One region of the Halomonas sp. DP8Y7-1 genome, then DNA from elsewhere that is predicted to be linked to it. Evidence: predicted binding sites of a transcription regulator. Region 1 holds the regulator's gene; each other region holds the start of a gene.

Region 1 (9,847 bases):
GAACATCCCCCAGGTCACATAGGCGCCGAGTACCAGAAAGGCTACCAGCTTGACCAGTGACTCGAAGGCCACCGCATGAATCAGGCCCTCATGATGCTCGGTGGCATCGGTATGGCGAGTGCCGAAGAGGATGGCAAAGATCGCCATGACCACCGCCACATAAAACGCCGTGTCTCCGAATAGCGGGGCCCGTGTGATATCGGATGCGTCGGTCAGCACCGCGAAGGAGGTCGACACCGCTTTCAGCTGAAGAGCGATATAGGGCAGCGTGCCGATCAATGCGACCAGACTCGCGAAAGCAGCCAGGGACTGGGTCTTGCCATAGCGTGAGGCGATAAAGTCGGCAATCGAGGTGATGTTCTGATGCTTGGCCACGCGCACCATCTTGGCCAGGACAGGCCAGAACAGCAGCAAGGTCAGCACCGGACCGACAAAGATGCTGGCAAACGACCAGCCTGAGGTGGCGGCCTGTCCGACGGCGCCGTGGAACGTCCACGACGTGCAGTAGATCGCCAGAGCCAGGCTGTAGACCAGCGGGCGCCGCTGGCTTGCGCCCTGATGCCGGGCACGCCGGTCGCCGCGCCAGGCAATGGCGAACAGCACGGCAATGTAGAGAAGTGAAACGACGATCAACAGCCAACCGGCAAACATGGGCACCTCCTCGATGTCAGCTGCCATTCTAGGGTATCGGAAGGCCGCCAGGCAGGGGGCGCAGGGTGTCTCTTGAGGCGAATATCACAGACTCGATGGATTTCTGTGGTATCGACCAACGTCGATTACCGGAAAATAAGGCAGAGAATCGCGACTAAGGTGGAATGCACCTTTGTAGTGATAGACCAACGGCTAATATTTGTTGAATGTTTTTATTTTATTGAATTAAAAGAAGTTTCTCATAACATGGTGCACTGCATTTATGATTTTCGACTAAAGTTATCGTTCCTCTAAAAGCCCTTTTGACTAGTCTTTTGTTCGAGCCTTTTAGCTCTGCCTGACAGGGCATTTGGCGAACAAACCACTTCTTGAGGGTAGCCTTATGCTAGACAAGAGCGCACAGGCCTACTGGAAACGAAATATTAGAACCATTCTTGGCTGTCTTGCCGTCTGGTTTGTCGTCTCCTATGGCTTCGGCATTCTCCTGGTGGATGTGCTCAATAACATCCGCTTCTTTGGCTTCAAGTTAGGCTTCTGGTTTGCACAGCAGGGATCCATCTACACCTTCATCGTGCTGATTATTTTCTACGCCTGGAAGATGAATCGACTCGATGAAGAGTACGACGTCCACGAACAGTGAAACCCGCAAAATAACGTCAATGAACGGGAATTGATTCCATGGATGTACAACTGCTTACCTATCTCTTTGTAGGGGCGTCATTCGCTCTCTACATCGGTATCGCGATCTGGTCGCGGGCCGGCTCCACCAAGGACTTCTATGTCGCGGGGGGAGGTGTTCACCCCGCAGCCAATGGCATGGCGACCGCAGCTGACTGGATGTCCGCGGCGTCGTTCATTTCGATGGCAGGGTTGATCGCCTACCTGGGCTACGACGCCTCCGTCTATCTGATGGGCTGGACCGGTGGCTACGTCATGCTGGCAATGCTGCTGGCGCCCTACCTGCGCAAGTTCGGAAAGTTCACGGTGCCAGATTTCATCGGCGACCGTTACTACTCGAATATCGCGAGGACCGTAGCGGTCATCTGCGTCATCTTCGTCTCGTTCACCTACGTGGCCGGACAGATGCGAGGTGTCGGCATCGTTTTCGCGCGCTTCCTCGAAGTGGATGTGAACCTCGGCGTTGTCATCGGCATGGTCATCGTCTTCTTCTATGCGGTACTAGGGGGAATGAAGGGCATTACCTATACCCAGGTGGCTCAGTATTGCGTGCTGATCACCGCCTTCATCGTACCGGCAGTGTTTCTGTCGATCATGATGACCGGTCACGTGCTGCCCCAGACCGGCCTCGGTGCGACCTTCGTTGATGCAGCAGGTAACGATAGCGGTCAATACATCCTTGATCGTCTCGATGGCCTGCTGACAGATCTCGGTATCACGCCCTATACCGACGGTAGTCAGCCGATGATCAACGTGTTCTTCATCACCGCTGCGCTGATGTGTGGTACGGCGGGTCTGCCTCACGTCATCGTGCGGTTCTTCACCGTGCCGCGGGTTCGTGATGCGCGGGTCAGCGCCGGTTGGGCCCTGGTGTTCATCGCCTTGCTGTATACCACTGCACCGGCGGTGGGGGTGTTCGCTCGCACCAACATCATCGAGACCGTGAATGAAACAAGCTACGAGGAGGTTCCTGGCTGGTTCAAGAGCTGGGAGACGGTTGGCCTGATCGGCTGGCTCGACAAGAACGACGATGGCAGGGTGCAGATGGGGCCAGGCGCGCCGTTCGAGGGCAAGCCCACCTTCGAGAGCGGTCCCCTGGAAGAAGCCTCCACGGGTAGCTACGGTCAGCGGGTGGTCACCAATGCACCCACCGACAGCGCCAACGAGGTGTATATCGATCGCGATATCATCGTGCTGGCCAACCCCGAGATCGGTGGCTTGCCAGCCTGGGTGATCGCGCTGATGGCGGCCGGTGGTGTAGCGGCAGCACTGTCGACCGCGGCCGGGCTGTTGCTGGTCATCTCGGCGGCTGTGTCCCATGACCTGATCAAGAAGCAGATCAACCCGAACCTCAGCGAGAAGGGAGAGCTGCTGGCTGCTCGTGGCGCTGCCGCGGTGGCAGTCGTGGTGGCCGGCTACTTTGGCATCAATCCTCCGGGCTTTGTGGCCCAGGTGGTGGCCTTTGCCTTCGGCTTGGCGGCGTCGTCCTTCTTCCCGGCCATTCTGCTTGGCATCTTCGACAAGCGCATGAACCGCGAGGGGGCCATCGTCGGCATGGTGCTGGGTCTCAGCTTCACCTTTACCTATATCGTCTATACCAAGTTCATCAACACGGATCCGTCGATCTGGTGGTTTGGTATTTCGCCGGAAGGTATCGGTACGCTCGGCATGATCCTGCACTTTGTGGTGGCGTTCGTGGTATCGCGGGCAACTGCCGCTCCGCCGGAACACATCCAGGAACTGGTCGAGAACGTGCGGGTGCCAAGAGGCGCTGGTGTGGCCCACGCACACTAGAACGGGACGAGGGGCCCAGCGCCGTGGGCTCCTCTTCGCCAACCTGCTCAGCCCCGGGACAGCCGGGGTTGAGCACGGAGCGAACGATGATCGACATCAACGTCACAGAACCTCCCTTTGCGCTGCTGGATGATGCCGGACGCGAGCGTATTCGCGCAGGGCTTGATCTGGCGTACTACGCGCGGGATGAAGTGATTCTCGAGGCTGGACAGGCCGGCGAGTTCGTCTTTGTGATTCACAAGGGCGAAGTCGCCGAACTGGACATGAACGAGTCCTCCACCGGCGGACGCATCGGCCACTACACCAGTGGCGATCTGTTTGGCGCGATCAGCGTCATCAACGGCCAGAGCCGCTATCGTTTTGTCGCCGAACAGGAAACCCTTTGCTACCTGATGCCCAGGACGTTGTTCCTCTCGCTGTGCGAACAGTCCGAGGACTTCTCCGATTACTTTCACCAGCGTCTGGTCAGCAAGACGCGGCTGCTGGCGGAGCGGCGTTCCGATGGCGGCGTGACGCTGGCCGGTTTCATGCTGGCCAAGGTGCATGAATGCATGCGGCCACCCCTGCTGGTGGACCCGTCCATCAGTATTCGTCAGGCGGTGCTCACGCTGAAGGAGAAGGGCGCCGACAGCCTGTTGGTGGATACCCCGGAAGGCCCCGGAATGCTGACCAAGACCGACCTGCTCGATGCGCTGGTGATGCAGGAGCGGGGAGGGGGCGATGCCCTGGAAGGTATCGCTGGCCTGGCACTGGTGAGCGTCACCAGGGACCAGTACCTGTTCGAAGCGCTGATCGAGATGACCCGCCACAAGGTGGCCAGGGTGGTGGTCTATCACGAAGGCGCGCTGGAAGGCGTGGTCGAGTTGACCGATGTGCTGAGCTATTTCTCCAGTCGCAGCTATGTGGTCAGTCTTCAGGTGGAGCAGGCTGACAGCCTGGCGGAACTGAACGACGCCAGCAAGCGCACGCCTGAGCTGATCGATGCACTGATGGCGCAGGGAATTCGCATGCGCTTTGCCATGGGCATGCTGTCAGCGCTTAACGGTCGCATTATTGGCAAGGCATGGCAGTTTTCGATGCCCGCCCCTCAGCGCGACCGGGTCTGTCTTGTCGTGCTGGGAAGTGAGGGCAGGGGCGAACAGATCCTCAAGACGGATCAGGACAACGCGCTGATTCTCCCGGACGACCTCGAGTGGCCGGACCTGGCCGCGGACAGTCGTCGTTTTACCGAGGTGCTGATGGACCTGGGCTATCCGCGCTGCCCAGGCAATATCATGGTGTCCAATCCCCAATGGACAGGAACGCTGGAGCAGTGGCGCGGGCGTATTCGGCGATGGGTCGCGGAACCGGATGGCAATAGCTTGATGAGCCTGGCGATTCTGGTGGATGTCGCTGGCGTGGCAGGTGACATGGCGTTGGTGGACCGCCTGCGTGATGTGTTGATCGAGGAGACCAGGGGCAACGCGCTGTTGCTGACCCATCTGGCCCGCGCGGTACTGCGGTTCTCTACGCCATTGACGCTGTTCGGCTCGCTCAAGAAGCCCGCACACGGCATCGACATCAAGAAAGGGGGCATCTTCCCGATCGTTCATGGGGTTCGCACCATGGCGCTGGATGCTGGTCTGCGCGAGACCTCGACCCACGATCGCCTGTCCGCTCTGGCTAGGCTCGGTCGCCTCGATGCAGAGGTGGCAGAAGACCTCGGTGAGGCGCTGTCACTATTCAGTGAGCTGAGGCTCAAGGCCCAGCTCAGGTGCCAGCGCGATGATCTCCTGGCCAGCGACAACGTGGTGGTGCAGTCCCTCAACTCCCTGGAGCGTGACCTGTTGCGGGAGGCACTTCATCTAGTGAAGGAGTTCAAGGGCAGTCTGTCCCATCGTTATCACCTGGAGTATGCATGAGCGTCGAGGCATCGCCTCAGGGAAAACTGACCTGGCGTCAGTGGTTTCGTTTAGGAGAGTACCCCATGCTGCGAGCGATCAGACGTGCGGCCGACCGCCGTCGTCAAGCCGATGGCGATTTTGCCTGGCTTTTCAATCCCTACACCGGTGATGAGTTGGTGTCCATCGACTGCGAGACCACCGGCCTGGATACGCGTCGCGCCGAACTGGTGTCGATTGCGGCAGTGCGGATCCACGATGGGCGCGTGTTGACCAGCGAGTCGCTTGATCTGCGGCTGGAGACCCCGGCCAGCCTGGATGGTGATTCCATCAAGATTCACCGCCTGCGTGGGGTCGATCTTGAGGGTGGGATGCCGGTGCGTGATGCCCTCGAGACGCTGCTGGAATTCATCGGCAACCGTCCGCTGGTGGGGTGGTGCATCGACTTTGACCTGGCCATGCTCGATCGCTATCTCAAGGCGGAGTTTGGCTTCTCGTTGCCTAACGCCACCATCGATGTGGCGCAGCAGTACCGCAAGCGGATGCGGCGCAGCCATCCCGAACTTGAGCTGCAGCCGACTTTCGAACAATTGGCAGAGCGCCTGGGAGTGCCGATCATGGGACGGCATACCGCATTGGGTGATGCCGTGACTACGGCACTGATGCATTTGCGGCTGGACGCCGACGCGCTGGCCGAGTCGTCCCGATGATGCCATCCACGCCGCTGTCACGATGCGTGACCTGGGACGAGCAGCGTGTCAGGTGCCGTAACAGTCACCGTAATGGGGAGATCTTTGCATGAGCCTTCATGGTCTGATGATGTTGCTTGAGCCGACCTTGCTATCGCTTGGCCTGTTGGCTGTGATGGTGGCTTACTGCCAGTACTATCGCCGCACCCGTGACCTGTGGGGGATGGTCAAGTTCTGGGAGAAGCGTCTGACGCTGACGGTGAGTGAGCACGCCTGGCAACGCTTCGGCATCTTGCTGCTGTTGCTTGGTGTGGTGGCGCGCTATCTGCTGGCACTACAAGTCGTCTAGCCACAGGTCGTCTTGTCACAGGTCGTCTCTTCACAGGTCGTCTCTTCACAGGGCGGCTAGTCACAGGGCGGCTAGTCAAAAGCACCTTGGCCCAGGACACGCGGTTGTGAACCAGCTTAATCGCAGGGGTGAGTGGTTGCTGACTTCTTCGCCTGTGGCGGACGTGAGTGATAGACTAGCGGGTCTTCATTTTCAGCCGTGATGTGCCCTGCCCATGTCTGCTCAGCCCGCTTCCGCCTCCCTGTTTGATCCCCGTGTCCTCGACCGTCGTGATGCCGCGTCCCCGGCAGCTGACGACGAGCGCGCCCAGGCCAAGGCCAAGCGCGAGTTCAACAAGCTGCAGAAGCGTCTGCGGCGTCAGACCGGCAACGCCATCATCGATTACGGCATGATTCAGGAAGGCGACAAGGTCATGGTATGCCTGTCCGGCGGCAAGGACAGCTACACCATGCTCGAGATTCTCCGCAGCCTGCAGCGCAATGCGCCGGTGAACTTCTCCCTGGTGGCGGTCAACCTCGACCAGAAGCAGCCCGGCTTTCCCGAGCACGTGCTACCGGACTACCTGGACAGCATTGGCGTGGACTACCACATCCTCGAGCGTGACACCTACTCGGTGGTGAAGGAAAAGACCCCCGAGGGCAAGACCACCTGCGCGCTGTGCTCGCGACTGCGCCGAGGGTCGCTGTACGGTTTTGCGGAAGAGATCGGTGCGACCAAGATTGCCCTGGGACACCACCGCGAGGATATTCTCGAGACGCTGTTCCTCAACATGTTCTTCGGAGGAAGTCTCAAGGCCATGCCGCCCAAGCTGCTGTCCGATGATGGCAAGAACATTGTCATCCGGCCGCTGGCGTACTGCCGCGAGGCGGACATCCAGGCCTACAGCGATGCCATGGCTTTTCCGATCATTCCCTGCAATCTCTGCGGCTCGCAGCCCAACCTGCAGCGCCAGGTGGTGAAGGAAATGCTGGCAGAGTGGGAAGCCAAGCACCCAGGGCGCCTGGAGAGCATGTTCAAGGCAGTGACCAACGTGGCACCCTCGCAGCTGGCAGACCGCGAGCTGTTCGACTTTGAAGGTCTGGAGGCCGTGCAGGCGCATCGCCAGGCTCGGCGTATTGATATCGTTGACGCCGACTAAGCTCGCCTGAACACGCCCTGCTGAAGAGCCTCTGCTGAACATGCCTTGCTGAAAAGGCACTGCTGAAGCGCGAAGCGAGCTAGGGCCACATCACGCAGTGGCCCTCTTCAATGTCTGAACGCTCGTCCCGATAAGATAGCAAGAGGCCGCATCCTGGGATGCGGCCTCTTTTGTTGATGGAGCCGGTATATCGTCGCCCTACCTAAGGGGGGGGCTGGGCTCGTGGCGTGGCACGACGTCTATCGGTCGCTGTCGGCCGCAGGCCCTGTCAGCGCCGCGGATCAGCTGGCATCGGTGTCCGCCAGGTTCGACAGTGAGGCGAGGTCCAGGATATTGACCTCCCGTCCAGAGACGGCCACCAGGTCCTGCTGTTGAAAGCGTCCCAGAATGCGGCTGACCGTTTCGACGGCAAGTCCCAGGTGGTTGCCGATATCTGCCCGGGACATGGACAGGCGGAAGCTGAACGGCGAGTAGCCGCGGCGTCGGAAACGGTCCGACAGACCGAGGAAGAAGCAGGCCAGTCGTTGGTCAGCGGTCTTGCGCGACAGCAGCTGCATCATGCGGCGATCCTCGCGCAGCTCCTTGCTGAGGGTGCGGAACAGTTGCGCGCGTAGTTCCGGCAGCGTCTGGGTCAGGGCGTCAAGGCGATCGAAGGGAATCTCACATACGGTCGTGGTCTCGAGTGCCACCACGCTGCCGGGATATCTGCCGTCGTCTATGCCATCCAGGCCGACCAGTTCACTGGGCAAGAAGAAGTTGGTCAGCTGCGCTTCGCCACTACCCTCCGTGGTGATCTGCTTGAGGCTACCGGAGCGAACCGCGAAGACGCTCGTGAAGCGATCTCCCTGCTCGACCAGGCGAGTGCCCTTCTTGATCGGAGGATGACGGCGGATAATGGAATCGAAGCGCTCGAGGTCAGCGGTCTCCAGCGACAACGGAAGGCACAGGGAGCTCAAGCTGCAGGACTCGCAACGAGTCTCATGTAGCATGGGGCGCCGTCGATCTTGGGCCGATGGACTCATTCGCAGCTCCTGTGGGTCTGGGGTTCATGATGAGCAGGGCATGTAGGAAACTGGCTTACCCTTGCTGCATGCTATTGTCGCTATTCTACACACAGATATTAGGCCAAAGGTGCATATACCTCTTTTGCCTCAATAATCTGGCGGCGATATGATGGTCGTCAATTTCCTACAACTTGTAGGATATTCCATACAGCTAAACCGACAATCATGCCCGCTGCCATAAATCGTGTGGCAGGGTGTGCCAGCAAACTCTGCAGCTGACGCGCAGCAATCCCTGTTGTCACCAGTGCCGGCAGCGTCCCCAGGCCAAAGCAGAGCATGAGTAGTGCTCCACGGGCAGGGTCTGCGATGGCCATGCTCCATGCCAGCATGGAGTACACCAGGCCACAGGGCAGCCAGCCCCAGATGGCCCCGAGTGCAACCGCCTGAGGTAGCTTGACCACCGGCAACAGGCGACGTCCTGCTGGCTCCAGATACCTCCACAGGCGCTGGCCCAATGCCTCCAGCCAGCGTAGCCCTTTCCACAGGTTGGCAATGTAAAGCGCCATCGTGATCAGCATCAGGCTGGCAACCACCTGCAGCAGGTCCCGCATGCCCGGTGCCAGCGCCACCACAGAGCCTAGGCTTGCGACCATAGCGCCTGCCAGGCAGTAGCTGAACAGACGTCCCGAGTTGTAGCCAAGTAGTAAAATTCCTACACGAACAGGGTGGCGCATGCTCGGGGGAATGGCAAAGGTCAGGGCGCTCATTATACCGCCGCACATGCCGATGCAATGTGCTCCGCCAAGCAGCCCGAAGACAAAAGCCGCCATCGCGGGCGGCAGGTCTAGACCTACTGGGTTCATGCGTTCTGCTCAGGATCCAGGGGGTGGCGTGGAATCATGCTCGTCGGCTGTTGCGTCATCGACCGGCGTCTCTCTTGCCGGCTTTCTGGATGGGTTCGGTGTCGGCGGGTCTTCGTCCTCGAACAGGATGCGATAGGCAGGCCCCTCCAGATCGTCGAATTGATCGTTGCGAACCGCCCAGAAAAACGCCCATACCGCCAGACTCAACAGGATCAGCGACAGCGGTATCAACAGATAGAGAATGTTCATTGAGCATGTGCCGCTACGGCAAGACGTGAGGATGATGGTGGCGCCGCGCGTCGCAGGCGAAGGGCATTGCCTATGACCAGCAGCGAGCTGATCGACATGCCGATGGCGGCGAGCCACGGAGGCACGAAGCCCAGCGCGGCGGCGGGCAGCGCGACGACGTTGTAGAGCACTGACCAGGCGAGGTTCTGGCGAATGATGCGGCGCGTCTGGCGTGCGCTATGGATAGCCTGGACGATACGCTCCAGCGGCTCGCCGAGCAAGATCAGGTCGGCGCGAGTGCGGGTCAGGTCACTGGCGCCAGCAACGGCAATGGCGAGGTCCGCCCCGGCCAGAACGGGCACATCGTTGATGCCATCTCCCACCATGGCAACGACCTCTCCCGCTTGCTGACGCTTGCGGACCAATGTGAGCTTGTCCTCGGGACTGGCGTTGCCGTGCCACTGCGCTACCCCCAGCTGATCGGCCAGTGGCTGAACGTTGCCAGGTCGATCGCCGGACAGGATCTCGATCTCGATACCCGCTTCGCGGATAGCCGCAAGGGTCATGGCGGCG
Region 2 (9,847 bases), on a different contig from region 1:
TGCAAGGTATAGAAGGCTTCCTTGACGCTATACATCCTGCGTGGCTCCAACCGCCGGTTGGGCGTCTTCTGCTGCAGCAGCATAGGCTAGTGGATCCGTGACGCCCTGGGCCGCGAAGGCGGCGAGGCGCTCACGGCAGCTGCCACAGCGGCCACAGGCCAGTGGGCGTCCCTCGTAGCAGGTCCATGTGTGGCGGTAGTCCAGGCCCATGGCAAGCCCATCGGCGAGGATGTCGCTCTTGCTGGCATTGAGGTAGGGCGCATGTATGGCCACCGGGGAGAAGTTGGCGATGGCGGCCACGTCGTTCATCTTGTGCACGAATTCCGGGCGACAGTCGGGGTAGAGCACGTGATCACCACCATGAGCCCCGTAGTCCACGCGGCTGGCGCCAATATTCACCGCCTTGGCGATGGCCAGTGAAAGCAGCACCATATTGCGGTTCGGGACCACCGTGGCACTCAGGTTGTCCTCGGCGTAGTCCCCGTCGGGCATGGCGCGGGCTGCATTGGTCAAGGCGGAGTTGTCGATCAAGCCGTGGATGGCGGTGATGTCGACCACTTGATGGGGAATCTTCAGTTCCTGGCACACCTGCCGCGCCACCTCGAGCTCACGGGCGTGACGCTGCCCGTAGTCGAAGGACAGGGCATGTACCTTGAGGCCCTCGCGAAGGGCGCGATGAAGAACGGTATAGGAATCCATGCCACCGGAGTAGATCACCACGGTGGTGGCGGGAGTAGGGCTCATGCTGAATATCTCGAGTCGGAGAATTTGGGGGAGGCGACTCGTTGTCGCCAGGGGCCGGGGTCCGGTCCGGCTAGATGCCATGGGCAATGTCGCTGCCTGACTTGAGTGGCTTAAGTGCTTAAGTCGCTTAAGGGCTTAATTTGCTTAAGTGCATAGGCGGCTCAAGTGTCAGCGAGACACGCCGGCGCTGGAGCATTCTCTCGCCAGCACCTGCCTGTGGCGCCGCATAGGGTACCGAAAGGTGGGGAACAAGGCCAGGCACCTTTGATGCCGATCATTTGCGCCTCGTCAATATCGGACGTTCCCTGGCATGGCATGCTGCCGGGCCCGCACTGCGGTGTCTGAGCTGCGGCGTCTGAGCTGCGGTGTCTGAGCTGTGGTGTCTGAGCTGTAGAAGGAACCAGGATGTCCAGCCAGTCTTGGCTAGACATACGCTCCGCCGTATTGCCTTGACCATTACCCCTGACGAGAATCGCCACCATGCATGCCCCTGAACTGCTGTCCCCGGCCGGCACCTATCGCCATATGCGCTTCGCCTTTGCCTACGGTGCGGATGCGGTCTACGCGGGCCAGCCCCGCTATTCGCTGCGGGTGCGCAACAACGACTTTGGCTTGGATAATCTGCTGCGTGGTATCGAACACGCCCGCAGCCAGGGCAAACGCTTTTACGTGGCGTCCAACATCGCCCCGCATAACGCCAAGCTGCGAACCTACCTCGATGACATGGCGCCGATTGTCGAGGCGTCACCCGACGCACTGATCATGTCCGATCCAGGCCTGATCACGATGGTGCGGGAGCGCTGGCCCGAACAGCCCATTCACCTGTCGGTGCAGGCTAACGTGGTCAACCACGCGGCGGCCCGGTTCTGGCAGGCCCAGGGGATATCCCGGATCATCCTGTCACGGGAGCTGTCCCTCGAGGAAATCGCCGAGATTCGCGCCGAGTGTCCGAGTCTCGACATCGAGACCTTTGTTCACGGGGCGCTGTGCATCGCCTACTCAGGTCGCTGCCTGTTGTCCGGTTACTTCAATCGTCGAGACCCCAACCAGGGGACCTGCACCAATGCCTGCCGCTGGCAGTACCAGACTCACGCGGCCACCACGGATGACTGTGGCGACCTGGTACCCACCAGCGCTCAGCCGTCGGTGTTGATCGAGGACCCGCAGCGCTCGGGGGAGCTGATGCCGGTCCATGAGGACGAGCACGGCAGCTACATCATGAACTCCAAGGACTTGCGAGCGGTCCAGCACGTGGCAAGGCTAGTCGAGATGGGCGTCAGCTCGCTGAAGATCGAAGGGCGCACCAAGTCTCCCTACTACGTTGCCCGCACCGCCCAGGTCTATCGTCGTGCCATCGACGATGCCGTGGCGGGACGGCCGTTCGACAGGCGACTGATGGATGAGCTCGAGAACCTCGCCAATCGCGGCTATACAGAAGGCTTCTACCGCCGTCACGTACACGACGAGTATCAGAACTACGAGCGCGGGCACTCGATTGGCGTGCACCAGCAGTTTGTGGGAGAGGCGCTGGGCATGGAGCGTGAAGGGTGGCTCGAGGTTGCCGTCAAGAACCGCTTCGAAGTCGGGGATGGGGTGGAGTTGATGCTGCCGACCGGCAATCGGCGCTTTACCCTAAAGGCAATGATGTCGTCCAGCGGTCGTCCCCTGGAGGTGGCGCCTGGCGACGGGCACCGCGTGCGCCTGGCGTTGGAGGGCGAGTCATTGAGCGCTGCGGCGCGCAGCCAGGAGGCGCTTGGCTTTGGGCTGCTGCTGAGGGATCTTCCCGCTGCTCGCCAGGGTGCCGTACCTTTACAGGAAGACGTGCAACCCTGATGCTGGGGCTTGTACGAAAAGTGCCTGCGCTTGGTGATACGGCGTTAAAAATCAACTTAAAATGCTCATTTACACCTCGTAAACTGCGCTTTCTCACCGATTTTTGCCTTGTCTAACCTTCGCTCGTCGACTTTTCGGACAAAGCCTCGGGCTCAAGTGGCGCCACGGGTTGAGCGGGCGCCGGGACTTTCTGGCTCAGGATGCTGCCATGGCCACCATTGAACATAGCGCTGTTCTCGCCGCGCCACCGGAGCGGGTGTTCGCCCTGCTCGAGAACGTCGAGGACTTCGCCGACTACTCCGACCTGATCACCTCGATCGAAGCCTTGGGAGATGATCGTTACCGCTGGCACGTTCATGCGGTGGCGATGGACTGGACCTTCGATGTTCAGTTGACCGAGAAGTCGGCACCGTACCGGCTGGCGTGGCAATCGGTCGATGGGGTCAGCAATGAAGGGCGCTATGATCTTGAGCGCGTGGAAGAGGGCACCCGGGTCAGCCTGACCATCGACTATCGGATCCGCAATCGCCTTCTCGAGAAGGCGGTCAACCGAGCCGCCAAGCCGCTGGTCAGCAAGGTCAGCGCCCAGATCCTCGAGCGTGTCGAGGCTCGCCTGTGACGTCAGAGCTGTTCCTCGACCCCCTGGTCGCTGGCCTCGCTGTCGTGCTGGATGCGGGCGCGCCCTGACGCCTTGGCACCGTACATCTGCTTGTCGGCTGCGGCGATCAGAGCCGCTGCATCGGTGCGCGGCATCTCGGGTAGCCACTGCGCCACGCCGATCGATGCGGTGACCTGCAGCGGCCGCTGTTCCACGCTGGCCATCGGTTGTCGGGCCAGCCATTGCTCGATGCGTCGTGCGACCTCAAGTGCGCCGGACGCTGGCGTGCCTGCGAGGGCGATCACGAACTCTTCGCCTCCGTAGCGCGCGGCTAGGTCGTTGGCCCTGACGGCATCGCGCAGCGTGGCGGCTACGTTGACCAGCACGATATCGCCGATGCGGTGGCCATACTGGTCATTCAGCTGCTTGAAGTGATCAAGATCGATAAACAGAAGCGACAGCGGACGACTCGTGGAGTAGGCCTCATGCAGCATGGTGCCGAGGCGCTGTTCCAGGGCGGCTCGGTTGGCAAGTCCCGTCAGCGCATCCGTGGTCGCCTTTACGTCCAGGGCCTCGTTGTCACGCTTGAGCGCGGTCAGCTGGGTTTCACGATGATGCAGCTGTTCGACCAGGTGGAGCGTCAGTCCATGCAGCTGCTGTTTCCCGGCGAGCAGCAGGCGTTCAATGTCCGCTTCCGGTGACAACAGGGCAGCCAGGAAGCCGGGGAGGGTGCCCATGGCGTCGTCGAGCTGGCGGGTCAGCACCAGCTGCGTCTCATCGGCCAGGCCCGTGGTCAGCCTGAATCGGTGCAGACTGGCATCGATCGCCGCGCTATCGCCTGCCAGGCAATGACGCGATAGGTCATTGGCCAGGCGCAGGCAGCAGACGTCCAGCCAATGGGTCGTCATCTCGCTATCGACATCTTCCTCGAGCCTTGCCAGTACGGCGTGGGGCAGCTGCCAGCGTTCGACCAGCCAGCGTGAGGCCTGCTCGCGAGTGCAGCCCAATGCCGCGCGCTCGATGGACTGGCGCTGGCCCTTGTCGTCGGCCTCGGCGATCAGCGCAAAATAGCCAGGATCGACCCCGTGCAGGACCAGCATCCCGATGTCCTGAAGCAGTGCCTGGGTGGTCAGTTCCGTGACATGTTCTGGCCGCAGCACTGTGGCAATGGCTCGGGTCAGATGGGTCGTTGCCAGGGTCTGGCGCCAGTAGTCCTTCAAGGGGCCGCGGACGGCGTCACGAATCAGCGTGAAGCCGAGCAGGGCGGTCAGGGTGCCATCGACACCCAGTCGCGCCACGGCGTCGGCATGACAGCTTAGTGGTTTGCCGCCCCGGCGGTAGTACGGGCAATTGGCCAGCTTGAGCAGCTGCAGGCACAGGGCCGGGTCCTTGGCGACAAGCTCGACAAAATCTGTCAGTGGGGCGTCATGATCGTTGGCCAATGTCAGCAGTTCACCCACGACGGAGGGGAGCGACGGCAGTCGCTGTGCGGTTTCAAGTCGTGCTTCGATATCCGGAGAAAGCATGCTCACAGGGGCGCCGAGTCAAGTTCGTTGAAGGGGATAGTACCACCCAGGCATGCCCCTTCTGCGGGAGCAGTGCCTGTGGGATGAATGACAGATGATGGCAGTTCCATGACCGCCATCGCTGTCCCGCTGGCCGCTACCAAGGCCGAATGTCGCGGATGATGAGCGTCACGGTTTGCGCAGCGACGCATTCAGGTGATCGACGACCTCGGCCCAGTCCGCGTCCGCCTCGATGGCCTCGCGCAGGAACTCGGCTTGGCCTTCGTTCCAGCAGGCGGCATCCGGTAGCTCGACGTCCTCGGGGATTGGCGCGTTGCGGTCGATGAAGCGCTTGATCGCCTCGGGTTCCGATGCCAGTCCCAGCTGTTCGAACAATTCACTGAACGGGTGATCCGGGTGTTCCATGGACGTCTCCTCATCCTCACGGTTCTCCCTAACCTTACTCCATCGTTCTCGTTGGGGAAGACCATGAGCACAAAAAAGTTGTCTTGGTCTGCCCTTCAGCCGCGCTCGCCTACCAGCGGCGTGCGGAACAGCTCGCGCCGCTGGGCAGAGTCGAGAGGGAGAGACAGCAAATGGACGAGCTTGGTGAAGGCCGCTTCCGGGGTCATGTCATCCCCTGAGACCACCTCCGCCGCCGCCAGCAGCTGACCGGCGACGTAGTGACCGATAGCGATGGTGCCCTGGGGGCACTGGCTGATGGCCACCAGCAACTTGCCTTGGCCGCTGGCTTCAGCAAGTACCGCGCCGAGCTGCGGATCGTCAGGCACATTGCCGCCTCCCCACACCTCCAGCAGGGCGCCTTCGACTCTGTCATCATCCAGCCAGGCCGCCAGCTGCCAGGGGCGAATGCCCGGCCACAGCGGAATGCGCACGACCTTGTCGCCAAGCCCACGGTAGTCGCCGAGCTCGAACCGCGGGGCGCCGCGCTGCATGGCATCAAGACCGCGAGACTCATGCAGCTGCCATTGGCCGGAGGCACATTCGCCGAGGAGCGGTGCGTTGGGGCTGGTGAAGGCGTCGCTGTCACGAGCGTGCCATTTACGGCTGCGGCAGCCGCGCAGCAGCTTGCCGGCGAAGCACACGGCCACTTCCTGCAGCTGTGGCATCGCGGCGAAGCCGAGCGCGTCCACCAGGTTGTCCAGTGCATCGCTCTCCGCGGCGGCCAGCGGCGCCATGGAGCCGGTTACCACCACTGGGCGGTCGATCCCTTGCAACTGGAAGGCCAGGCTCGAGGCTGTCCAGGCCAGGGTGTCGGTCCCGTGCAGCACCACGATGCCGCGATAGGACAGGTAGTGGTCGGCCACCAGCCGGGCGAGCGTTGCCCAGTCTTCCGGCTGAGCGCTGCTTGAATCGATGGGTGTGGCCACCTCCAGCCACTCGAAGGCGGGCAATGAGGCGCGCCGCTGCGCTGGCAGCTCGTCGACGGCACGGCGGACCCTGGCCTCCATATCGGGGCCAGGAGCAAGGCCATGGGGCGTATCGACCATACCGATGGTGCCGCCGGTATAGATGACCAGTACCGCTGCGTGGTGATAGGAGTTCATGTGGCGATGTCCTAAGGGTGAAACGGTGAAACGAGGCCTACAGGCCATGTCATCTAGCGACGGCGAGATGCCTGTCGGGTGATGACGTTGTCGTTGTCATCGAAGGTCAGCTGGCGCTGGCGCCCGGCCAGCCAGGCACAGCAGGCGGCGGCCGCCGCGATACCCATCAACACGTAGGCCACCACGCTGACCGGAGCCTGGTGGTCCAGCAGGATGCCAATGCTCAGGGGGCCAAGTGACGCGAGGGCATAGCCGCCACCCTGGGCCAGCCCTGACAGGCGTCCCGCCAGGCGGGCGTCGGCAGTGCGCAATACAATCAAGGTCAGTGCCAGGCTGAAGTTGCCGCCTTGTCCAAGGCCCAACAGCAGTGCGCCCAGATAGCGCAGCGAGGTATCCGCCATCAGCAGCACCCATAGCCCACTGGCGGTGGCGCCCATCACCAGCAGCAGCGCAGGCCGTTGATCACGCCCGAAGCGTGCCAGCCACGGTGCCAGTAACGCCGAAATCAGCTGGACCATGACCGACATGCCCATCAGCAGGCCAGCCTCGGCCTCGCCGATGCCACGTTGCATCAACAGGGTCGGCAGCCAGCCGAACACGATGTAGGCCAGTGAGGATTGGGTCCCCATCAGCAGGGCGACCTGCCAGGCCAGCGGCTGGCGTAGCAGTCCCTTGGTCATGCCGGTTCCCACGTCCGCGCGGGCGCCTGGTGTGGCTGGCGTGCGCGGCATGTAACGTTCCCAGGCGATCAGCGCCGCCACCGCCAGCAGGGCCCAGGCGGCAAGGCTGCGCGTCCAGTCGCCCAGCAGATCCGTCAGCGGAATCGCCAGGCCTGCACCAAGCGCGCCTCCCAGGCAGAGGGCCATGGTATAGACACCCGTCATCAGGTCCGCCCCCCGGGGCAGCTCCCGCTTGACCAGTGCCGGCAGCAGCGCTCCGCTCACGCCAATGCCCGCGCCGACCATCAGGGTGCCGGCGAACAGCGCAACGGGGGAGCCCAGGCCACGCAGCAGCAGACCGGCGGCGATGACCCCCAGGCCGATGGACAGCGCACGTTCGGGGCCGTGTTGGCGAGCCAGGCGGGGGGCCAGCGGCGCGAACAGACCGAGGCACAGCACGGGCAGGGTGGTCAGGGCACCGATGGCGGTGGGGGACAGACTGGTGTCCTGCTGTACTCGCGACAGCAGTGGTGCCAGTGAAGACAGCGCGGGCCTGAGGTTAAGGCCGACCAGAACCATCAGCAGAAGAAAGCGCCAGGGCAGCGACGAGGCCTTCATGAGAACTCCTGAAAGATGGCCGACGTGCAGGAGAGCGCGTCAGCGAGGGGCGGCAACCCCTCACTGGCGGCCTTTGGATTACTTCAGGAAGCGGCGAAGGTCGCCACGCACCTGATCATTGAAGGTCAGAAACTGGCTGTGGCGCTCGCCGTCGATGCCGTCGATACGCACTGCCGTGGCCATGCCCTTGTCGACCAGCAGCTGGTCGTAGATTTCCAGCGTGACCTTTTCGACCGGGGTCTCTCCGGGGGCCTGTTGACCATTCTCGAGGCGGAAGGTCTCCAGCAGGCTGGCGCGTACGCGGGTCGCCCCACCCTCGGACAGCACGCGCCGGACGAACAGCCAGCCCTCGCAGGCCAGGGCGACACCGTCGTGGTTGCGCAGGTACAGGGTGCGGTAGCAGGCACCTTGCTCGGCGGCCTTGTCGGCCATGCTGCGATAGGCCTCGGTCATACGATTGGCGCTGACCCTGGCCTCATCTATCTTGGCCTGAGCGCCACGGTGTTCGCTGTCGAGCTGTGCCTGCTTCTGGAAGGCCCGGAAGCGCCGATATTCCTTGATCAGTTCTGGGGTAGCCATGTCGCGTTCCTGCTCAGGTGGGAGAGGCGCTTGAGCGCCCCTCCGTTTCAGTGGCATAGGTTCTGTGACGTAGGTTCAGTAGCGTGCGTTCAGTCGCGTCGCCTAGGCCTGGCCTTGGCGGTTGCCTTGTCCACCGCGGCGGCGCCTGCGGCGAGCGGGCTGGTCGCTGGCATTGCGGTTGTGGCTGTTACCATTGTCGCTACGCTGGCCGCCGTTGCGCTGGTTGCCGCCGCCATTACCGCTGTTACCGCCACCGCTGTTTCTGCTGGTGTTGCCACCTCGGCGCTGACCGCCGCCACGGCGATTGCGCCCGTTTTCGATGGGTTCCGGCTTGGCGTTGGGGTCCGGTTCGAAGCCGGGCTCGATGCGCTTCTCGAGGTCACGCTTGATCAGCCGCTCGATGTTCTTCAGCAGGCCATGCTCGTCGACGCACACCAACGATACCGCCTGGCCTTCGTTGCCGGCACGGCCGGTGCGGCCAATCCGGTGGACGTAGTCTTCGGCCACATTGGGCAGCTCGAAGTTGACGACGTGGGGCAGTTCATCGATATCCAGCCCACGCGCTGCTATGTCGGTGGCCACGAGCACTTGCAGATCACCCGACTTGAAGGCGCCCAGGGCGCGGGTCCGGGCTGACTGGCTCTTGTTGCCGTGGATCGCCATGGCGGTGATGTTGCGCTTGTCCAGATGCTCTGCCAGGCGGTTGGCACCGTGCTTGGTGCGGGTGAACACCAGTACCTGGTACCAGCGATGACTCTCGATCAAATGGGCAAGCAGCTCGCGCTTGCGCTCACGATCCACCCGGTAGACCGCCTGATCCACCGTCTCGGCGGTGGTATTGCGGCGGGCGACCTCGATCATCTCGGGGCGGTCCAGCAGCTTGTCCGCCAGCGCCTGGATCTCGCTGGAGAAGGTGGCCGAGAACAGCAGATTCTGGCGCTTCTCGGGCAGCAGCTTGAGCACGCGGCGAATGTCGTGGATGAAGCCCATGTCGAGCATGCGGTCGGCTTCATCGAGCACCAGGATTTCCACCTGGGACAGGTTGACGTGGCCCTGCTGATGCAGATCGAGCAGGCGACCCGGTGTCGCCACCAGCACGTCCAGACCCGGGCGAATGGCGTCGATCTGCGGCTGCTGGCCGACACCGCCGAAGATGACGTGATGGGTTAGTGACAGGTGCTTGCCGTAATCGCGGACGCTTTCCCCGACCTGAGCGGCCAGTTCCCGTGTTGGTGTCAGCACCAGGGCCCGTATCTGGCGCTTGGCGGGGCGGGGGCCTTCGGCCAGGCGCTGGAGCATGGGCAGGGTGAAGCCTGCCGTCTTGCCGGTGCCGGTCTGGGCACTGGCCAGCAGATCGCCGCCCTTCAGCACCGCGGGGATCGCTTGGCGCTGAATGGGCGTCGGGGTGTCATAGCCCTGTGCCTCGACGGCACGGAGCAATTCGGCACGCAGGCCGAGATCGGAAAAACTCATGCAAACTCCAACACGCACGCACTCGCAGGACGCCAACTGACGGCTGGCGCCGGTCCCGGACAAGGCGTGGGATAAATTCGGCGGGGGACCCCCCGTCACCGTTGCCGGCATGATGCCAGATTTGTTGCGCCAGCGCACCGGCAACCGCCCTTCCAGCGGTCGTCGGTGGTGATGCAGGGGGCGGGTATCAGGCGCTGACCGTCAGGATGCCTGGCGAACCCGAGCGGCGATGGTGTCGGCAACGCCGTCCCAGGTGCGGCCAAGGGCGCG
Region 3 (9,847 bases), on a different contig from region 1:
GCATCAACGATGATAACCTCGCCCCCTGGATAGCGCAGATACCTTACGCAGGGCAGCTCGGGGTGTCGGCCTGTCGCGACGATGAGGGGCTCTGTTTTGCGCTGGAGGCGCGGTCTTCCAATATCGGTAACCCCATGCTGCCTGCGCTTCACGGTGGTGTCGTGGCGGCATTCATGGAAACGGCTGCGGCCCTGCATACGCTCAGCCAGTCCCGCCAGCCACGCCTCCCTCGGTTGGTCAATGTGACCGTGGACTACCTGGCACCCGCTGCGGTGAAACCGACCCGTGCCCGCTGTCGCCTGGTACGCGAGGGGCGTCGTATGGTCAATGTGGACACATGGGCGTGGCAGGATGACGAAGCGACCCCGATCGCCCGCGCGCGCATGAGCTATGTGTTAGATCCCGCCTAGCGTGTGCTGAATCCTGAAGCGTATGTGCCGGAACCAGCGCCAAGGGGTGCGCTGCGGGCTTGAAAAGACAGCGTCTAGCCCCATATCGATGATCAATTGAAGATCGTACGGCGTTGAGCGAGCGCCGACAGGGGATGCCCTGACGCCTCGCTACCCGCGTCGCACACTCTGGAACGCCAGTGTCCCGGCACTGGTCCGGAAAACGCTATGTCGAAAGGGGTTCGACCTACCATGACCACCGCTACTCACGAAGAAACTCTGGGCTTTCAGACCGAGGTCAAGCAGCTTCTCAACTTGATGATCCACTCGCTGTATTCCAACCGCGAGATCTTTCTTCGGGAGCTGATTTCCAACGCAGCGGATGCCTGCGACAAGCTCCGTTACGCCGCTCTGGACAACGACGCCCTGTATGAAGGCGACAGCGAACTGCGTGTCGAGATCGAGCACGACAGTGACGCCAAGACGGTGACGATTCGTGACAACGGTATCGGCATGAATCGCGACGATGTGATCGCCAACCTCGGCACGATCGCCAAGAGCGGCACCGCGGAGTTCCTGAATCAGCTATCTGGCGAGCAGCAGAAGGACGCCAAGCTGATCGGTCAGTTCGGTGTCGGGTTCTACTCGGGCTTTATCGTCGCCGACGAGATCACGGTGCGCACGCGCAAGGCGGGAGACGCAGCGGATGCGGGCGTCGAGTGGCGTTCGAAGGGCGAAGGTGAGTTTGTGGTGGCCGAGCTTGAGCGCGAGAAGCACGGTACCGAGATCATCCTGCACCTGAAGGATGATGCCAGCGAGTTCGCCGATGACTATCGCCTGCAAAGTCTGGTGCGCAAGTACTCCGACCACATCGAAGTGCCGGTGAAAATGCCGCGCACGGAAAAGGCGACCGACGACGAAGGCAATGAGGTCGACGGTAGTGAAGTCACCACCTGGGAGACCATCAACGAGGCGACAGCGCTGTGGGTTCGTCCCAAGGGCGAGGTGTCGGATGATGAGTACAAGGCCTTCTACAAGCATGTGGCTCATGACTTCTCCGACCCGCTGGCCTGGAGCCATAACAAGGTCGAAGGCAACCTGGAGTACACCAGCCTGCTGTACGTGCCGGGCCGTGCTCCCTTCGACCTGTACGAGCGTGATGGCGCCCGTGGGGTGAAACTGTATGTGCAGCGTGTGTTCATCATGGACGACGCTGAGCAGTTCCTGCCGCTCTACCTGCGCTTCATCAAGGGCGTGCTGGATACCCGCGACCTGTCGCTGAACGTGTCCCGCGAACTGCTGCAGCAGGATCCCAAGGTCGACAAGATCAAGTCCGCGCTGACCAAGCGTGCGCTGGACATGCTGAAGAAGCTGTCGAAGGACAAGGAGGCCTATCAGAGCTTCTGGAACACCTTTGGCGCCGTGTTGAAGGAAGGCCCGGCGGAAGACTTCGCCAACCGCGACAAGATCAGTGGCCTGCTGCGCTTCTCCAGTACTCACACCGACAGCGCCACCCAGGACCAGTCACTGGCCGACTATGTCGAGCGGATGAAAGAGGGACAGGACAAGATCTATTACATCGTCGCCGACGGCTTCAATGCGACCAAGAATAGCCCCCATCTTGAGATCTTCCGCAAGAAGGGTATCGAGGTACTGCTGCTGCACGACCGGATCGATGAGTGGCTGATGAGCCACCTTACCGAGTTCGATGGCAAGAAGCTGGTCGATGTGGCCAAGGGCGACCTCGATCTTGGTGATGTCGAGAACGAGGAAGAGAAGAAGGCCCAGGAGGAGACCGCCAAGGCCAAGGAAGACCTGGTCAAGCGGGTGAAAGAGGCACTGGGAGACGAGGTTCAGGAGGTCAAGGTCACCCATCGCCTGACGGATTCTCCTGCCTGTGTGGTCCTGCCTGAGCACGAGATGGGCTTCCAGATGCGCCGCATCATGGAAGCAGCGGGCCAGAGCCTGCCGGAGGTCAAGCCGATCCTCGAACTCAACCCGGAGCATGCGCTCGTCGCGCGTCTCGAAGCGGCCGGCGACGAGGGTTTTGCCGATCTCGCCAGGATTCTGCTTGATCAGGCGATTATCGCCGAGGGCGGCCATCTCGATGATCCCGCTGCCTACGTCAAGCGTCTGAATGCCTTGCTCAGCGCCTGACAACAGGCCGGCAGATTGATCGGCGTACCTCTGGGTACATAGCGCCATCGTTGCGCCAGGGCGGCGCCACCTTCGGGTGGCGTCGCCTTTTTATGGCGCGCTCTGCTCGCTGACACATCCGCTTGTTTATCCTCCCTGATGCGCTAAATCACCAGTTGCGCCGCGACCTTATTGGACGCTGATACGGGTCAAGTCCGGGCTGTCCATCTACTGCTAAAGTCGAATGGTCCCGCTGGGGCAGAGGCTGTCTCGCCCAGCAAGAGCGCTGCATCCACGTCACCATCGAAGTGACGACCGCGCTGCCACCGATCTTCAAGCTTTGCTGCCCCCTCCGATGGATAGAGGGGCGCAGTGAATCTGCACTAGTTTCGTATTTCCTTTTGTTAAGGGGCAAGTCGATGAAAGAGCAATTCGCACAGGCGTGGGAAGGGTTTGCGGGCACCGCGTGGAAAGAGGGGGTCAACGTACGCGACTTCCTGCTGGCCAACGTGACGCCCTATGAAGGCGACGAGCATTTTCTGGTGGCAGAGCCCGCCACGAGCACCCGCGCACTGTGGGACCGGGTCATGGAGGGCATCAAGCAGGAGAATGCCACCCACGCGCCGCTGGACTTCGACACCTCGCTGGTGTCCTCCATCACCGCCCATGACGCCGGCTACATCGATGCGTCTCTCGAGACCATTGTCGGTCTGCAGATCGAGGCACCCTTGAAGCGGGCCATCATGCCCAATGGTGGGATCAAGATGGTGGAAGGGTCCTGTCAGGCCTACGGCCGCGAGCTGGATCCGCAGGTGAAGAAGATCTTCACCGAGTTTCGCAAGACCCATAACCAGGGCGTGTTCGATGTCTACACTCCGGACATCCTCAAGTGTCGCAAGTCCGGCGTGCTGACAGGACTCCCTGATGCCTACGGACGCGGCCGCATCATCGGTGACTATCGCCGGGTCGCGCTTTACGGTGTCGACTTCCTGATGGCCGACAAACAGGCCCAGTTTGCTTCTCTGCAGTCACGCTTTGAACAGGGCGATGATCTGGAGGCGGTCATTCAGCTGCGCGAAGAGGTCGCCGAGCAGTATCGTGCGCTGGACCAGCTGAAAGAGATGGCGGCCAAGTACGGCTTCGATATCTCGGTGCCGGCCACCACGGCTCAGGAAGCCATTCAGTGGACCTACTTCGGCTACCTGGCTGCGGTGAAGTCCCAGAATGGCGCGGCCATGTCGCTGGGGCGTACCTCCAGCTTCCTCGACATCTACCTGGAGCGCGATCTGAGCCAGGGAGTGATCGATGAAGTGGGGGCCCAGGAGCTGGTCGACCACTTCATCATGAAGCTGCGCATGGTGCGCTTCCTGCGCACGCCTGAGTACGACGAACTGTTTTCCGGCGACCCCATCTGGGCGACCGAGTGCCTGGGGGGCATGGCCCAGGACGGACGCACGCTGGTCACCCGTACCAGCTTCCGTTTCCTCAACAGTCTGTACACCATGGGGCCAAGTCCTGAGCCCAACCTGACCGTGCTGTGGTCAGAGCAGCTGCCAGAGGGGTTCAAGCGCTACTGCGCCAAGGTGTCTATCGACACCTCGTCGATCCAGTACGAGAACGACGATCTGATGCGCCAGGACTTTGCCTCCGATGACTACGCGATAGCCTGCTGCGTGTCCCCCATGGTGATCGGCAAGCAGATGCAGTTCTTCGGCGCTCGTGCCAACCTGGCCAAGACGCTGCTGTACACGATCAACGGTGGCGTCGATGAGAAGCTCAAGATTCAGGTGGGGCCAAAGAGCGAGCCGATCCGTGATGATGTGCTGGACTTCGATGACGTCTGGCAGCGCATGGATGGTCTGATGGACTGGCTGGCACGGCAATACGTCACCGCGCTGAATGCCATCCACTACATGCACGACAAGTACAGTTACGAAGCGGCCCTGATGGCGCTGCATGATCTTGACGTCAAGCGCACCATGGCCTGCGGTATCGCCGGGCTATCGGTGGCGGCGGATTCACTGTCCGCGATCAAGTATGCCACCGTGCGCCCAGTGCGCGACGAAGACGGTGTGGCGGTGGATTTCGAGATCGACGGTGACTACCCGTGTTTTGGCAACAACGATGCACGGGTTGATGATATCGCCTGTCAGCTGGTGGAAGTCTTCATGAACAAGATTCGCCAGCTCAAGACCTACCGTGGCGCCGAGCCTACCCAGTCTGTGCTGACCATCACCTCCAATGTGGTCTACGGCAAGAAAACCGGTACTACGCCGGACGGGCGTCGCGCCGGCGAGCCTTTTGCGCCGGGAGCAAACCCGATGCATGGACGTGACACCAAGGGGGCAGTGGCATCGCTGACGTCGGTGGGCAAGCTGCCCTATGCCCATGCCAAGGATGGTATCTCGTACACCTTCTCGATCGTGCCCAAGGCGCTGGGCAAGGACGAAGGCACGCAGCGTGGCAATCTGGCCGGCTTGATGGACGGCTATTTCCACCACAGCGATCGCCAGGAAGGTGGCCAGCACCTGAACGTCAACGTGCTCAACCGCGAGATGCTGGAAGACGCCGTGGTCCATCCCGACAAGTACCCGCAGCTGACGATTCGGGTGTCCGGCTACGCGGTGCGCTTCAACTCGCTCACCGCAGAACAGCAGCGGGACGTGATCAGCCGTACCTTCACCGAGACGCTCTAGGGCGTACTGCCCAAGACTCGCCCTGAGGCCGCGACAGCGGCCTCCCTCTGGCTCCGGGAATTTTCCCCGGAGCCCTTTTCTTGCGAGGCCACGCCATGTCCCGTATCGGCCGTCTTCATCATCTCGAGAGTTGCGGTGCCGTCGATGGCCCCGGTATCCGCTTTCTGGTCTTTCTTCAGGGTTGCGTGATGCGCTGTCAGTACTGCCAAAACCGGGATAGCTGGGATCTGAAAGGAGGACGCGAGGTCAGCGTGGAAGAGGTCATGGCGGAAGCGCGAACCTATCTACCGTTCATGCGCGCCTCCGGAGGGGGCATCACCTGCAGCGGGGGGGAGGCGCTGCTGCAGCCAGCCTTCGTGCGGGATCTGTTCGTGGCCGCCAAGGCAGAGGGGATGCACACCTGTCTCGATACCAACGGCTACGCCTGCCATTACGACGATGTGCTCGATGCACTGCTTGATGCCACCGACCTGGTGTTATTGGACATCAAGCATGTCGAGGAAGGGGCCCATCGCGTGCTGACGGGGATTTCCCCCCGTCGACCCTTCGCCTTCGCACACCATCTGGCGGCGATCGGCAAGCCGACCTGGATTCGACAGGTGATTGTGCCGGGCCATACCGATAGCGACGAGATGATGCACCGACTCGGCCAGTTTATTCAGACCCTGGATAACGTCGAGCGGGTCGAGCTGCTGCCTTACCATGGTCTGGGCGAGTACAAGTGGGAGGAGCTGGGACAGCACTATCCGCTGGCCGGACTTGAACCTCCGAGTCGCGAGACCATGGAGCGCCTGGTGGCGATTGCCGCTCGCTATCATCCGCAGGTGGTGGCGGGCTGAGTGACGGCGTCATGTGTTTAAACAAGCCTGTCCAGCAAGCCCGCTAAGCAACGCCCATTCAGCAAGCCTACCAAGCAAAGCCCCCGTCACCGCAGGGTGACGGGGGCTTGGTTCGTGCAGCCGCAGGACGGGGTCAGTCGACGGCTGTGCTGCGCTCGGCTCTGCGGCTGGCGGCGGCGGTGAACAGCACATCGGTGGACGAGTTAAGCGCGGTCTCCGTGGAATCCTGCACCACGCTGATGACAAAGCCGATCGCGACGACCTGCATGGCCACATCGGCGGATATGCCGAACAGGCTGGCCGCCATGGGAATCAGCAGTAGCGAGCCACCTGCGACACCCGAGACTCCGCAAGCGGCAAGCGCCGAGACGATGCACAGCAGCAGTGCGGTGGCAAAATCGACGCTGATGCCGAGGGTGTGGGCGGCCGCCAGTGTGATCACCGTGATCGTGATGGCCGCACCGGACATGTTGATGGTGGCACCCAAGGGGATCGAGATGGAATAGGTGTCCTCGTCCAGCTCCAGGCGCTTGCACAACTCCATGTTGACCGGAATGTTGGCGGCGCTTGAGCGTGTGAAGAAGGCGGTGATGGCACTACCGCGAAGGCAGCTGAATACCAGAGGGTAGGGGTTCTTGCGGGTGGTCAGGAAGACGATCAAGGGGTTCGTGACCAGCGCCACGAATACCATGCAGCCGACGATGACGGACAACAGGCGGCCATATTCCATCAGTGCGCCGATGCCGGCTTCGGCCAGGGTGCCGGCGACCAGGCCAAAGATGCCGAGCGGTGCCAGGCGGATCACCCAGCGGACGAGGGTAGAGACCGCGTCGGACAGGTCATTGATCATTCCCTTGGTGGCGGACTGAGCGTTTCTCAGCACCAGGCCGAGGCTGATGGCCCAGACCAGAATAGCCACGAAGTTGGCTTCCATCAGCGCGGCAACCGGGTTGGCGACGGCACTGAGCAACAGGTTGCGTAGGATTTCGATCACGCCGCCGGGAGGGTTGCCGCTGGCCTGGGCGGTATCCAGCGTCAATTCTGTGGGAAACAGGAAGCTTGCGGTGACGGCCACCAGAGCGGCCACCAGGGTGCCGGCAAGATACAGCATGAGCACGCTGTGGATCTGGGTCTGACGACCTCGCTGGTGGTTGGCGATGGCGGCCATCACCAGCACAAACACCAGCACAGGCGCAACGGCCTTCAGGGCAGAGATAAAGACCTGCCCGAGCAGCGAGACCGATGCCGCAAGGTCTGGGGACAGGGTGGCGACAACAATACCCAGCAAGATGCCGATCACAATCTGGGGTATCAGCCCCAACCGGTTCAGTGCCTTGAAGGGGACGCTCAGGGTGTTGGACATGACTCTGATCTCGAAGCGTGGTGTGTGCATCGACCGTCTCGCGCAGACGGATGGGGTGGCTTGTGGCCGGAAGGGGCGGGATTCTACCATCGCTGACCCGTATTACGGGTTCGACTTAAGCATGAGAATGGCAGAAAGAATATCGCGGGAGCAGACGTCAGGCAGAGGACTGGACGTCGATATCGCGGGTTTCTGGCAGGAATCGCCGTGATTGTTGCTCTGGACCCATCATGGTAGAGGGCATAAAGACTCGACCACTCCGCGGGAGTGGTCGAGTGATACATGACAAGTGCCCGTGTTAGCGGGAGGGAGCGTGACCTGCCTGGGCCAGCGCGTTGGCAAGCTCGCGCGTCAGCTCCAGCACCGCCTGGGTGCCTGCCTGGGGTGTCTCTCCGCTGGCCTGGGCATCTATCAGAGCGGAGCCGACCACCACGCCATCGGCAAAGGCGCCAATCTCCTTGGCCTGGGCGGCGGTGCGAATGCCAAACCCGACGGCGACGGGAATGTCGCTGTGAGTACGGAGGCGATCCAGCTCCTGCTTGACCCGCTCCGCACTAGGCGCTGCACCACCCGTCACGCCATTGCTGGAGACGTAGTAGAGAAAGCCTGACGTGTTGGCGAGCACGCTGGGTAAACGTTCGGCGTCGGTCGTCGGGGTGGCCAGACGAATAAAGTTCAGACCAGCCTTGGCGGCGGGCAGGCACAGCTCGTCATCGTGCTCCGGCGGCAGGTCCACCACGATAAGGCCATCGACCCCGGCGGCCTTGGCCTGATCGAGGAAGCGCTCAACGCCGCGAGCGTAGATGGGGTTGTAGTAGCCCATCAGTACCACCGGCGTGAGAGTGTCGACTCGGCGGAGTTCGCGCACCATCTCCAGGGTGCGGTCCATGGTCTGACCGCCCTCCAGCGCACGCCGAGTAGCGTGCTGAATGGCGGGGCCATCTGCCATGGGGTCGGTGAACGGCATGCCAAGTTCGATCACATCGGCCCCGGCCTCGCCCAGGCCCTTGAGGGTCGCGAGGCTGGTAGCGTAGTCGGGATCACCGGCGGCGATATAGGTCACCAGGGCGGCGCGGCCTTGCTGGCGGGTAGCGGCAAAGCGCTGAGCCAGGCGTCCTTGTGAAGTGGCTGGGGATGTCATCATGTCTCTCCTGAGGATAAGGGGCGCAGGTCAGACCGGGCCATTGGCGGTGTCGAGCCCTAATTCTTCAGCCAAGCATTGCGTCGCGGTGGTCATGTCCTTGTCGCCGCGACCGCTGAGGTTCACCACCATCAGATGATCCTGGGGGAGGCCGGGCGCACGTTTGATCACTTCTGCCAGGGCATGGGACGACTCCAGCGCAGGAATGATGCCTTCCTTACGGCACAGCAAGGTGAACGCGTCCAGCGCCTCGCGGTCACTGGCGGCCACGTACTCGGCACGCTCAATGGCATGCAGCCATGCATGCTCGGGACCAATGCCGGGGTAGTCGAGGCCGGCGGAAATCGAGTGTGCATCGCTGATCTGTCCCTCCGCATCCTGCAGCAGGAAGGTGCGATTGCCATGCAGCACGCCTGAACGTCCGCCTTTCAGGCTGGCGGCGTGACGAGGAGTGTCGAGCCCCTCGCCAGCAGCCTCTACGCCAATCAATGCCACGTCCGGATCATCCAGGAAGGGATGAAACAGTCCCATGGCGTTGGAGCCGCCGCCGATGCAGGCCACCAGGGAGTCGGGCAAGCGTTGTTCCTTGTCGAACAGCTGCTCGCGAACCTCCTGGCCGATGACCGACTGAAAGTCACGCACCATGGCAGGATAGGGATGAGGGCCGGCCACCGTGCCGATGATATAGAAGGTGGTATCGACGTGGGTGACCCAGTCTCGCAGGGCCTCGTTCATGGCATCCTTCAGGGTCCCATCGCCGGCGGTCACGGGAATCACCTTGGCGCCAAGCAGCTGCATGCGCTGTACATTGGGTTGCTGGCGGTGGATGTCGGTGCTGCCCATGTAGATGATGCACTCCATGCCGAAGCGTGCCGCCACGGTGGCGGTCGCTACACCGTGCATGCCTGCCCCGGTTTCGGCGATGATGCGACGCTTGCCCATGCGGCGTGCCAGTAGAATCTGGCCAAGGGCGTTGTTGATCTTGTGGGCACCGGTATGCATCAAGTCCTCGCGCTTGAGGTAGATGCGTGCGCCACCCAGATGCTCGGTCAGACGTTCGGCAAAGTACAACGGACTCTTGCGGCCCACGTAGTCTTCAGAAAGCCGTGCCAGCTCGTCGGCGAACAGCGGGTCCTGACGAGCTGCGTCATATTCCCGCTGCAGGTCAAGAATCAACGGCATCAGTGTCTCGGCAACAAAGCGTCCCCCGAAGTCACCAAAGAACCCTCTTGAGTCGGGCCCCTGGCGGAGGCTCTGTGTCGTGTCGTGTTGGCTCATCGGAA

What was found. Region 1 encodes FNR, which switches genes on or off when oxygen is low (the NO sensors DNR and NnrR bind a similar motif). Its sites were predicted from a motif close to TTGATNTANATCAA; they were not measured.
Region 2: a site for FNR is predicted at 1,009-1,022, ahead of yegQ (tRNA 5-hydroxyuridine modification protein YegQ). Genes of this name have one in related genera too.
Region 3: a site for FNR is predicted at 2,725-2,738, ahead of pflB (formate C-acetyltransferase). Genes of this name have one in related genera too.

Annotation. Positions count from the first base shown of each region.
Region 1 is NZ_JAHVIN010000003.1:352,458-362,304, reverse strand. It holds gene KUV41_RS03475 (NahK/ErcS family hybrid sensor histidine kinase/response regulator) at 1-651, opposite strand, end outside; gene KUV41_RS03470 (DUF4212 domain-containing protein) at 1,034-1,291, shown strand; gene KUV41_RS03465 (sodium:solute symporter family protein) at 1,330-3,123, shown strand; gene KUV41_RS03460 (DUF294 nucleotidyltransferase-like domain-containing protein) at 3,210-5,024, shown strand; gene KUV41_RS03455 (3'-5' exonuclease) at 5,090-5,713, shown strand; gene KUV41_RS03450 (hypothetical protein) at 5,802-6,041, shown strand; gene ttcA (tRNA 2-thiocytidine(32) synthetase TtcA) at 6,256-7,179, shown strand; gene fnr (fumarate/nitrate reduction transcriptional regulator Fnr) at 7,461-8,201, opposite strand; gene KUV41_RS03435 (sulfite exporter TauE/SafE family protein) at 8,360-9,046, opposite strand; gene ccoS (cbb3-type cytochrome oxidase assembly protein CcoS) at 9,056-9,295, opposite strand; gene KUV41_RS03425 (heavy metal translocating P-type ATPase) at 9,292-9,847, opposite strand, start outside.
Region 2 is NZ_JAHVIN010000010.1:129,879-139,725, forward strand. It holds gene queE (7-carboxy-7-deazaguanine synthase) at 1-35, opposite strand, end outside; gene queC (7-cyano-7-deazaguanine synthase QueC) at 28-744, opposite strand; gene yegQ (tRNA 5-hydroxyuridine modification protein YegQ) at 1,225-2,577, shown strand; gene KUV41_RS13555 (SRPBCC family protein) at 2,786-3,196, shown strand; gene KUV41_RS13560 (GGDEF domain-containing protein) at 3,199-4,701, opposite strand; gene KUV41_RS13565 (DUF2789 domain-containing protein) at 4,870-5,106, opposite strand; gene KUV41_RS13570 (asparaginase) at 5,202-6,248, opposite strand; gene KUV41_RS13575 (MFS transporter) at 6,302-7,525, opposite strand; gene KUV41_RS13580 (hypothetical protein) at 7,604-8,104, opposite strand; gene KUV41_RS13585 (DEAD/DEAH box helicase) at 8,207-9,577, opposite strand; gene KUV41_RS13590 (membrane integrity-associated transporter subunit PqiC) at 9,779-9,847, opposite strand, start outside.
Region 3 is NZ_JAHVIN010000008.1:20,545-30,391, forward strand. It holds gene KUV41_RS19530 (PaaI family thioesterase) at 1-410, shown strand, start outside; gene htpG (molecular chaperone HtpG) at 642-2,546, shown strand; gene pflB (formate C-acetyltransferase) at 2,945-5,221, shown strand; gene pflA (pyruvate formate-lyase-activating protein) at 5,317-6,060, shown strand; gene sstT (serine/threonine transporter SstT) at 6,194-7,423, opposite strand; gene trpA (tryptophan synthase subunit alpha) at 7,722-8,567, opposite strand; gene trpB (tryptophan synthase subunit beta) at 8,595-9,842, opposite strand.